2 regions of the Pseudomonas sp. S2_H01 genome follow, and region 2 is predicted to be linked to the other one. Evidence: riboswitches for the same ligand, from Rfam matches in the RefSeq annotation. Region 2 holds a riboswitch; the other holds the start of a gene.

Region 1 (5,320 bases), 150 kb from region 2:
CCAGCACCCGCCCCACCAGAATCAACGCCGTGCGCCTGAAACCCTTTTCCTGCACCTTGTGTTCGATATCAGAAAGCGTCCCGACCACCCAATCCTGATCCGGCCAGCTGGCGCGATGAACGACTGCAATCGGGCAATCCAAGCCGTAGTGCGGTGTCAACTCCGCGACGATCTTTGCGAGATTGTTGACCCCCAGATGAATCGCCATCGTTGCCTTGTGCCGCGCGAGGTCGCCCAACGCCTCGCCTTCCGGCATCGCGGTCTTGTCGCCGTACCGGGTCAGAATCACGCTTTGAGAAATGTCAGGCAGCGTCAGTTCGGTGCCCAGCAGGGCGGCACACGCCGCCGTGGCGGTGACGCCGGGGATGATTTCGAAGGGGATGCCCAACTCGCGCAGGCAACGAATCTGCTCGCCAATGGCGCCATACAGGCTCGGGTCGCCGGAGTGCACACGCGCCACGTCCTGGCCGTTTGCATGAGCAGATTTCATCAGGGTGATGATCTGTTCCAGGTGTAACGCTGCACTGTTTGTCACCTGAACCGCCTGATGGCCTTCCAGAACGGCCTCCGGGACCAGCGATCCGGCATAGATGATCACCGGACAGGTGCGGATCAGACGCTGGCCTTTGACGGTGATCAGGTCCGGATCGCCGGGGCCTGCGCCGATGAAGAAAACGGTCATGGGGTCTCCAGATTACTCACTCTTGTACTTCTGCACTCGGGGCAGGCACGATTTCTATGGGAGCGAATTCATTCGCGAAAAATCGTCCAGGCGCCTGCACATTCGGCGCCTGAAATTCCGATTCGCGAATGAATTCGCTCCCACAGGGAAATGGCATTACAACGTGGAAGCCAATGCGAAGGTTGCTTGAGAACTGTTGCATCGCTCGATCAGCAACGTGACAGGCGAGCCGCTTAATCGCGACGCCATCGCCAGTGCCGAACTCTCTGCCACGCCATAACAACCCGTGTGGTCGAAAGCGATCTGTGAGCGGTGACTCAGGTGCGGCTCGAAAACCGCAAGCTCATCCGCGCTGAAAAAACCGATCGGCAACTGGAGCTGTTCCGCCAGCGCCAGCAGCCCGGCCTCGGTCGATTTGCTGTCAATGGAGGCAAGGGCGGTGACATCGCTCAATGTCAGCGCGTGTTCCCGCAGGCAGACGTCAATCAGCCCCAGCAGTGCCGACGCGGGGCAACCGCGCTGGCAGCCCAGGCCGATCACCCGAATCGGCCGGTTGCCGGGTTCACTCATAGCGCGTGGTTCAGTCCTGCGTGATCCGCTTGCGCTTCGCCACGGCGAAACAGCCAGGCGCTGATCAGGCCCATCGCAATCCAGAAGGCGGCGTTGGTCAGCAACGAGGCGATCTTGAATTGTGCTTCCAGTGCCTGCGGCGCCAAGGCTGAATGAACGTCTGGCTGGGGTGCGCCAACCACGTGTGGAATCACCAGGATCACGGCCCCCAGCACTTTCAACAGCCCGTGACGGGCGAAGACGATCAGCGCCAGACCGACTGCCGTCGAGGCGGCAGTGCTCGCCCACCACATTTGACGCTGAGTCAGGTCGGCGGCCGCTGTGCCCGGCAGCTCAGGCGGCAAGCCCAGGGTTGGCGCCAGGACGAACACGGCAAAACCGGCCAGCCCCCAAAGTGCGCCTTGGCGCGTGGCAGTCGGCGTGCGCAAGGTGTAGAGCGCGGCCAGCATCAGCGCGAAACCCACGGCGACCACCAGGTTCCCGCCGGTGGTGGACAGCACGCGCTGCCAGCCATCTTCGGGCTCCCAGGCCTCTTCGTCGTGGACATGAGCAGCCATGGCACCTTCAGCATGCGCGTGCTGTTCGGCGGCCGGGGCTTTCTCATAAGTTTCGGCTTCGTGGATCAAGGGGGCGACCCAGAAGCTTTGCAGCAGGGTCAGCAGCAGGGCGGCGAGCAGTCCCGTGAAACCGGCTGTTTGAGCGATTCGCTTGAACATGGCGACAGGTCTCAATGGCAAGGGAAGGCGGCGCTGTGACGGGTATCGTGCGCAGCGTTGTGCACGGCGTCGATATGCGAGAAACCGGCGAAGTACACCAGGCACGCGCCAAGGATCATCGCGCAGATGGCGGCGGTCAGGCGTTGGGTCTGAGTCGTGATGTGGCTGGATGTCTGGCGGGTGGTGCTGATCGACATGGCGCTTCCCTCTGAAATGTCAGCGGACGGGAAGGCGCAAGGCACACGGCGGACGAGCGTCGGCCGTGAACTCAACAGCGCCCGCCCACCGCGGGTTCGTTATGTGTCGTTGTCGGGCCGGTCTCCGGGCTTGCGAGGGACACGTGCAACTGCCACATGCCTTCAAGAATCGCCTTCCCATATCGCTACCGACACAGTGGATCTGACTCTTCACTCGCTTACCGTTGCGGGGGCAGCGCCGGACTTGCACACACCCTGAGGTCTGCGCGCACCGGTTTCCCGTTTCACCCTGTGAAGGGCACCCGTAACAAGGCGTGTAGGAGACCACGGTGCCGGGCCTCAGTCAATCGGAGTGGCGTGAGGGTAAAGAGCCCATCGCTGCCCTTCAACGATGATCTATCGAATATCGATAGATCGAAGAGGCTTTAACGACGCATTTGCCGCAGAAACGACCGTCACAGCGAAAGGCACTTGTGCGCTTGAAGATATCGAATATAAATAGCCCTATATCGATTATCGATACAGGTGAATCTTGAAAGCATCAGCCGATCTCTTCAGTTGCCTTTGGCAGGTTCAGTCAGCCCTGCCGGCGTTTGTCTCCAGGCTCCCGGCCCGTGCGCGTTGCGTGGTGATCGGTGCGGGGTATACCGGCCTGTCCACCGCGCTTGAACTGTCTGCGAGTAACGGCGACGTGGTGGTGCTGGATGCCCTGAGCATCGGTGACGGTGCTTCGGGCCGTAACGGCGGGCAGGTGATTCCCGGACTCAAGCTGAACCCCGAGGAGCTGGAGCAGCGGTTTGGGCCGTCGAAGGGCGCCGCGCTTACTGATTTGGTAGGGGGTGCGGCCCAGCATGTGTTCGACCTGATCAAGCGTTTGGACATTGAGTGCGGCGCGCGTCAGGACGGCTGGGTCCAGGCGGCCCATCACGAGGCCGCGCTGGACAACTTGTTGAACCGCGCCGTTCAGTGGCAGTCGCGCGGCGGCGATGTGCAGGTACTCGACCGGGCCCAGACCACGCAGCTGCTCGGCACGTCTATTTATAAAGGCGCGCTGCTGGACCGACGGGCGGGGCAGTTGCAGCCTTATCAGTATGTGCAGGGGCTGGCCGCAGCAGCCAGATCGCGCGGGGTGAAGATCTTCGAACATTGCGCGGCGTTGCAGTTGCGACGTAGCGAAGGCGGCTGGACCGTCATCACGGCTAACGGAGAGATCCGCGCAGAACAGGTGGTCATCGCGACCAATGCCTACTCATCACCGTTGCTGCGTGCGTTGCCGCACACCTACGTGACGTTGTGGAGCCTGCAAGCTGCCACGGCGCCGTTGTCTGCTGCGTTGCTCGAACAGATTCTGCCGGGGGGGTTGCCCGTTTCCGATACGTTCCGTGTGCTGCGCTACTTTCGAAGGACCGACGACGGCCGCTTCGTGCTTGGCACCCGCGGCGCCTTTCGCGACGAGTTGAACAGCGGCGATGTTGCACGCGTGCGGGCAGAGATGCTGGACATCTATCCGATGCTGGAAACTGTGCCGATCACTCACTGCTGGTGCGGTCGGGTGGCCGTGCCGGCCGCCAGTCTTCCGATGCTTAGCCAGCCCGAGCCGGGTTTGACCGTCGCGCTGGGCTATTACGGACGTGGCGTGGCGATGGCAACACGCATGGGCGGACTCGTCGCGGACCTGGTCAACGGTTTGCCACCCGAAGAGAGCGCCTACCCGGTAACGCCGTTCAAGGCCATGCCCGCCGCGCCCTTGCATCGCAACGTGGCTCGGGTCGCAGCCAACGTCATGCGTTTTCAGGACCTGTTCGAACGTCGGGTCAGGGGAGGCAAACGATGAGCCGAACACACGCAGAGGTCCCAGCAGACATGACGCTGTCCGCGACCCAAATGCCACGCCGCTCTCGCGCCAAGGTATTCGACGCATTGCTCAACCTGCCGGGCGGGTTGATCACCTGCACCTTGATCCTGTTCGCGCTGGGGCTGCTGCTGTACATGAGCGTGCGGGTGAACGACGGGCAGATCATCGGCTCGGCGTTCAGTCTCGACAACCTGTGGTCGGCATTGACCGATCCGCTGACGCGCCTGGTTTTGCTGCGCTCGATCGTGCTCTCGGCCATCGTCACACTCGCGACCGTGGTGCTGGCGTTTCCGGTGGCGTACTTCCTCGCGTTCCGCGCCGGTCGCTGGCGCCACCTGCTGCTGTTTCTGGTCACCCTGCCGTTCTGGACCAGTTACCTGTTGCGGGTGTTCGCCTGGAAAATCGTCCTGGCCTATAACGGCGTGCTCAATTCGGCGTTGATGCAGTTGGGGGTGATCGATGCGCCGCTCAACGGGCTGCTCAACACGCCTTCTACCGTCGTGATTACGCTTGCCCACGCTTACGCAGCCTTCGCGGTCCTGCCACTTTACATCTGCCTGCAAGGGCTGCCGAAGAACCTGTTCGAAGCCGCAGCGGACTTGGGTGCCAAGCCGTATCAAGGGTTCTTTCGGGTGGTTTTGCCGTTGTCTGTGCCGGGCATCCTGTCCGCGGCGTTGGTGGTGTTCGTGCCCACGGTGGGCGATTACGTGACCCCGGCGCTGGTTGGCGGCCCTAACAGCTCGATGATCGGCACCCTGATTCAGGCCCAGTTCGGCAAGGCCAACGATTGGCCGGCCGGTGCAGCGTTGGCGGTGATCAGCATGATCGCCATTGCAATCGTCGTGGTGGCGGCGCGCTGGATCATCACCCGCTGGAGCACCCGCACATGAACCGTTACCTGACGCGTCACTGGCTGGTGGTCTACGTCGCAGCGTATCTGGTGTTCCTGTACCTGCCGACGCTGCTGATTCCGGTCTTCTCGTTCAACGACTCCATCGCACCCGCGTTTCCGCTCAAAGGCTTCACGCTGCAGTGGTATCAAAGCCTGATGGACGATCCGCGCCTGCGCAATGCGGCATTGAACAGCCTGGTGGTCGCCAGCACGGCGGCAGCGATTGCCACCGCTGCCGGTTGCCTGATCGCCTACGCCGACTTGCGTCGCAGTTCGCCTCTGGCGCGCGGTATCTCATTGCTGGCGCGGCTGCCCATTTTGTTGCCGGGCGTGGTGTTGGGCATTGCATTGCTGGTGGGCGTCAACCTGATCGGGCCGGGGCCTTCGCTGGGCGCTATCGTCGTCGGC
Region 2 (5,320 bases):
GCGCGTTGTGGCTGGCGATCTACGGCACGCTGATCCTTAACTTCTGCGATTTCTCGCGCTCGGCCCCCTGCAAGAAAACCATCCGCAAAGGCAATTTCTGGGGACTTCCCGTGAACGTGCTGTTGTTCGCGTTCATCACCGTGATCCTCTGCGGCGCCCAGTTCTCCATCAACGGGCAGATCATCCAGAGCCCGACGGACATCATCAAGAGCATCCCGAGCACCTTTTTCCTGGTGTTGGGTTGCCTGGCGTTTCTCATCGTCACCGTGGCGGTGAACATCATGGCGAACTTTGTCGCGCCCGCCTTCGTACTCAGCAGCCTGGCGCCGCGTTACCTGACCTTCCGCCGTGCCGGGATGCTCAGCGCGACCGTGGCGGTGTTGATCCTGCCGTGGAACCTCTACAACAGCCCGCTGGTGATCGTGTATTTCCTGTCGGGCCTGGGCGCCCTGCTCGGCCCGCTGTACGGCGTGATCACCGCCGACTATTGGCTGCTGCGCAAAGGACGCGTTAACGTGCCGCAGCTCTACACCGAAGATCCGGCCGGCGCCTACCACTATTCACGCGGGGTCAACCTGCGTGCCGTCTGGGCGTTTATTCCGGCGGCAATCATTTCCACGATTACCGCGCTGGTCCCGGCCTTTGATTCGGTGTCGCCGTTCTCCTGGCTGATGGGCGCCGCCATTGGCGCAGCGCTGTACCTGTTGCTGGCCGACCGGCGCAAGACCTTCAAAGACGTCAGTGGCCAGGCCATTGCCGTGCAAAACACCCAGCATTGATCGCAAGCGAGAGACGTCCACCCATGCGTATTTTGATCGTCAACGTGAACACCACCGAATCGATGACTCAGACCATCGCCGAGCAGGCCCGCAGCGTTGCCTCGCCCGGAACGGAAATCATCGGGCTGACGCCGCGCTTCGGTGCGGAGTCGGTGGAAGGCAACTTCGAAAGCTACCTGGCGGCCATCGCGGTGATGGACCGGGTGCTGTCCTACGACCAGCCCTACGATGCGGTGATTCAGGCCGGCTATGGCGAGCACGGGCGCGAAGGCCTGCAGGAGCTGCTGGAAGTGCCCGTGGTGGACATCACCGAGGCGGCTGCGAGCCTGGCGATGCTGTTGGGCCACAAGTACTCGGTGGTGACCACGCTGGATCGGGCGGTGCCGTTGATCGAAGACCGGTTGAAACTGGCGGGTGTCTTCGAGCGTTGCGCCTCGGTACGCGCCAGCGGCATGAGCGTGCTGGAATTGGAGGAAAAGCCGGACCGCGCCCTGGAAGCCATCGCCGAACAGGCGGTTGAAGCGGTCACGCGAGATAAAGCCGAAGTGATCTGCCTGGGCTGCGGCGGGATGGCCGGCCTGGACCAGATGATTCGCGACCGCGCCGGCGTTCCGGTGGTCGACGGCGTGACGGCGGCCGTGGCACTGGCCGAATCGCTGGTGCGTCTGGGCCTCAAGACCTCGAAAGTCCGCACTTACGCCACACCGCGGCCGAAGAAAGTCGTTGGCTGGCCGTTTCGTCTGCAGGATTGAAGGGTCGTTGAGCGATAGATCGGCGGTGCATTCGCCTCACGCCAGCGAATCGTTTAGTATCCCCGCCGCCGGTTTCCACTCGGAATTAATAGGGAATCCACGAGCCCTGCTCTGTCAGGCTCAAATGGAACTGTCCCCGCAACTGTAGGCGCTGAGCCCTGCTTCAAGAATGCCACTGGGTCAGCCCGGGAAGGCTGAAGCCTGGCGAGGACGCGCCAGTCAGGAGACCTGCCGGCAAGCGTCAATCATTCACCGGCGGGGTGTCCGGGAAGGACACCCGTGCGCGCCTTCGTTGGCGTGATCTGCACTTGCCCTGTCTTTTCAGCGGCGAGCCGGGATGTGCTTTCCAGTACCTGCCCTTTCGGCCATCAGGTTTACTGGAGATCCCGCTCATGTCGCTGCGCCGCCTTTCGTTGTTGCTCACCGGTCTGATGCTCTCGAGCCCCCTCCTCGCCGCGTCAACGCAGTACCCGCTGACGGTCGACAATTGCGGCGTGCCGCTGACGTTCGCCCAGCCACCGCAAAAAACCGTGACCATTGGCCAGGCCGCAACGGAAATGCTTTACGCCTTGGGCCTCAGCCAACAGGTGATCGGCACATCGTTGTGGTTCAACGACGTACTGCCTCAATTCAAGGACGCCAACGACCACATTGCCCGTTTGGCCGACAACACGCCCAGCTTCGAGTCCGTGACCGGCAAACGCCCGGATTTCGTCCCGGTGCAGTTCGAGTGGATGGTCGGCCCTCAAGGCGCGGTCGGCACCCGACAACAGTTTCACGACCTGAACATCCCGACCTACATCCTGCCTTCCGACTGTGAGGGCAAGAACAATCGGGTCGGCGCCGATGGCACGCGCCTGGCGGCCTTTAAAGTCGAGACGCTGTACAAGACCCTGGCTCAACTGGCCATGATCTTCGACGTGCAGGATCGCGGCCAACAGCTGATCACGGGCTATCAGGCGCGTCTGGCCAAGGCCGTCGAACAGGCGAAAACCCAAGGCAGCCACAACGTTTCGGCGGTGTTCTGGTTCTCCAGCCCTGACCTCAACTCCGATCCTTTTGTCGCGGGCCGCAAGGGCATTCCCAATTTCATGCTCGACACGCTGGGCATGCGCAATGTCATTGATTCCGATGAAGAGTGGCCCACCGTCGGCTGGGAAACCATCGCCAAGGCCAACCCGACCATCCTGGTGATCGCTCGGATGGATCGTCGCCGTTTCCCGGCCGACGATCATGAGAAGAAACTGGCGTTTCTCACATCCGATCCGGTGACGCGCAACATGGACGCGGTGAAGCACGATCGCATCGTGATCATGGACGCCAGCGCGATGGAATCCAGTGTGCGGCTGTTCGACGGCATCGAGCAACTCGGCGCTGCCGTTCAAAGCGCCACTCCTGCGCCATGAACCGTATGCGTGTGGGTCGATTGCTGGGCCACGGCCTGTGGGTCAGCGCCGTGCTGTGCCTGGCGATCATGGCGGGCGTCGCGATTGGCGAGACGTCGATCAGCCTGCCTGTCATCGCTCAGGTGTTGGCAAACAAGCTGTGGGCAGCCGGTTACCTGGTAGACCCCATCGATGAAGGTATCGTCTGGAACTACCGCCTGACCCGCGCCATCGTCGCGGCGGCGTGTGGCGCAGGGCTGGCGATTTCCGGCGTGGTGCTGCAATCGCTGCTGCGCAATCCGCTGGCCGACCCTTATCTGCTGGGCATATCGGCGGGTGCCTCCACCGGCGCTGTCCTGGTGGCAATCATCGGTGTGGGCGCCGGGGCGATTTCCCTCTCCACCGGTGCCTTCGCCGGCGCAATGGCCGCCTTTGCACTGGTGGCCTTGCTTGCCCGCGCCTCTCGCGGCCAGACGGCGGCCGGACAGATCATCCTGGCGGGCATTGCCGGCTCACAGTTGTTCAACGCCCTCACGTCCTTTCTGATCACCCGCTCCGCCAACGCCGAACAGGCGCGCGGCATCCTGTTCTGGCTGCTCGGCAACCTCAGCGGCGTGCGCTGGTCGTCGGTGAGCCTGGCGGTGCCCGTTGTGCTATTCGGCCTGGTGGTTTGCTTGTGGCATCGCCGCTCACTGGACGCGTTCACCTTTGGCGCCGACTCGGCGGCGTCCCTCGGCATTCCCGTGCGCCGGGTGCAGGCCTCACTTATCGCGACCACCGCACTGATTACCGCCGTCATGGTGTCCATCGTCGGTTCGATCGGGTTTGTCGGGCTGGTCGTCCCCCACGCCGTGCGCATGGTCACGGGCGTCCGCCATGGCCGTCTGCTGCCGCTGAGTGCCTTGAGCGGCGCACTGTTCATGATCGCCGCTGACGCACTGTCCCGCACGGTGATCAAAGGACAAGTGCTGCCCATTGGCGTGATCACCGCACTGGTCGGCGCGCCGGTGTTCGCCCTTATTCTGATCCGTGGAAACCGTCTCCAATGAACGCGTCCAATCCGGCTCTCACGGCCAGCCGCGAGGGCACGCCCCTGCTCAGCGCGGTCAACTTGAGCTACGCCATAAAAGGGGCTCAATTGCTCAAGGACGTCAGCCTCACGATTCAGCCGGGTGAAAACCTGGGCGTCGTGGGGCCCAACGGATCGGGCAAGTCGACCCTGCTCAAGCTGTTGGCCGGGCTGAAAACGCCCACCCAAGGCGACGTGTTGATGCAGGGCAAACCTCTGTCGACCCTGCGCCGAAGGGACATCGCACAGTGCCTGGCGGTGGTTGAACAGCAGGCGCAAACCAGCGACCACCTGACGTTGCAGCAGGCGGTGGAACTGGGCCGTACGCCATGGCTGTCGGCACTCGCTCCGTGGAGCGACGTCGATCGGCAGATCGTCGAGCAAGCCATGGCCGACGTGAACCTGCAGCACTTGAAACAGCGGGCTTGGCATTCGCTGTCGGGAGGCGAACGGCAACGCGCGCATATTGCCCGGGCGCTGGCGCAGCGGCCGCACATTCTGCTGCTGGACGAGCCGACCAATCACCTGGATATCCAGCAGCAGTTGTCGATCCTCAGGCGGGTTCATCAATTACCTGTCACCACCGTCATCGCCCTTCATGACCTCAATCAGGCGCTGGCCTGCGACCGCCTGGCGGTGCTCGATGCAGGAGAACTGGTGGCGTTGGGTTCGCCCTTTGAGGTGCTGACACCGGAACGCCTGCACACGACGTTCGGCGTTGCAGGGCATTGGCTGACCGACCCTTTCGATGGCGCGAAGCTGTTGCGTCTGCGTCCGGTTCAAGACGGCGCGGCTTAGCCTCCCAAGCAGCCCCGCCAAACAGCCCGCCCGCGCGACAGCGGCTTCACGACCGCCACCGCCGACAGACCGCGTGGCTACACGGCGGCCTCATCGCTGCGCACGGCGCCTCGTCGATCCTCAAAGAACGCCTTGTCTGTGGCAATCCTCGACGAGGCCTTGGGCACCGCGGCATCGTCATTGCCCGCCGCGTCAATGAACCAGTAGCAATGACGCACGGCCCGCGTGATCGCGACATACGCCAGGCGCAACACCTCATCCTTCTGCGCGTTGTCGAAGGCTTCAAGGTCGTCCTCCTTGCCCAGCCCCGCCATTTGATAGACCTGATTCTTGTACGGAGACTGGGTCAGGTGCTGGCAGTCGCCGAGCAGGAACACCGCGTCGGCCTGCAAACCCTTGGAGCTGTGATACGTCAGTTGCTTAAGGCGCCGCTCGCCGGGCGGCAACGCGTAGTCGGCATTCATCACCGCTTGCAGCGCCTCCGGTAACTTGCTGCGTTCACTCCCCTTGCGGTACAGCAGCAACACCGAGTCACCG

Evidence for each region. A riboswitch is a leader RNA that binds a small molecule or an ion and turns the genes downstream of it on or off. The one in region 2 is predicted to bind cobalamin.
Region 1: linked by a shared signal. The riboswitch ahead of AB4N84_RS27275 (CbtB domain-containing protein) and the one ahead of AB4N84_RS26595 (ABC transporter substrate-binding protein) in region 2 are both predicted to bind cobalamin.

Annotation. Positions count from the first base shown of each region.
Region 1 is NZ_CP162756.1:6,109,711-6,115,030, reverse strand. Features, by position in the region: gene cobM (precorrin-4 C(11)-methyltransferase) at 1-682, opposite strand, end outside; gene AB4N84_RS27285 (cobalamin biosynthesis protein) at 839-1,252, opposite strand; gene AB4N84_RS27280 (CbtA family protein) at 1,249-1,968, opposite strand; gene AB4N84_RS27275 (CbtB domain-containing protein) at 1,980-2,165, opposite strand; cobalamin riboswitch at 2,264-2,486, opposite strand; gene AB4N84_RS27270 (NAD(P)/FAD-dependent oxidoreductase) at 2,698-3,999, shown strand; gene AB4N84_RS27265 (ABC transporter permease) at 3,996-4,910, shown strand; gene AB4N84_RS27260 (ABC transporter permease) at 4,907-5,320, shown strand, end outside.
Region 2 is NZ_CP162756.1:5,959,314-5,964,633, forward strand. Features, by position in the region: gene AB4N84_RS26585 (NCS1 family nucleobase:cation symporter-1) at 1-779, shown strand, start outside; gene AB4N84_RS26590 (aspartate/glutamate racemase family protein) at 803-1,531, shown strand; cobalamin riboswitch at 1,584-1,781, shown strand; gene AB4N84_RS26595 (ABC transporter substrate-binding protein) at 1,924-2,937, shown strand; gene AB4N84_RS26600 (FecCD family ABC transporter permease) at 2,943-3,965, shown strand; partial or broken gene AB4N84_RS26605 (ABC transporter ATP-binding protein) at 4,070-4,783, shown strand; gene AB4N84_RS26610 (UvrD-helicase domain-containing protein) at 4,861-5,320, opposite strand, start outside.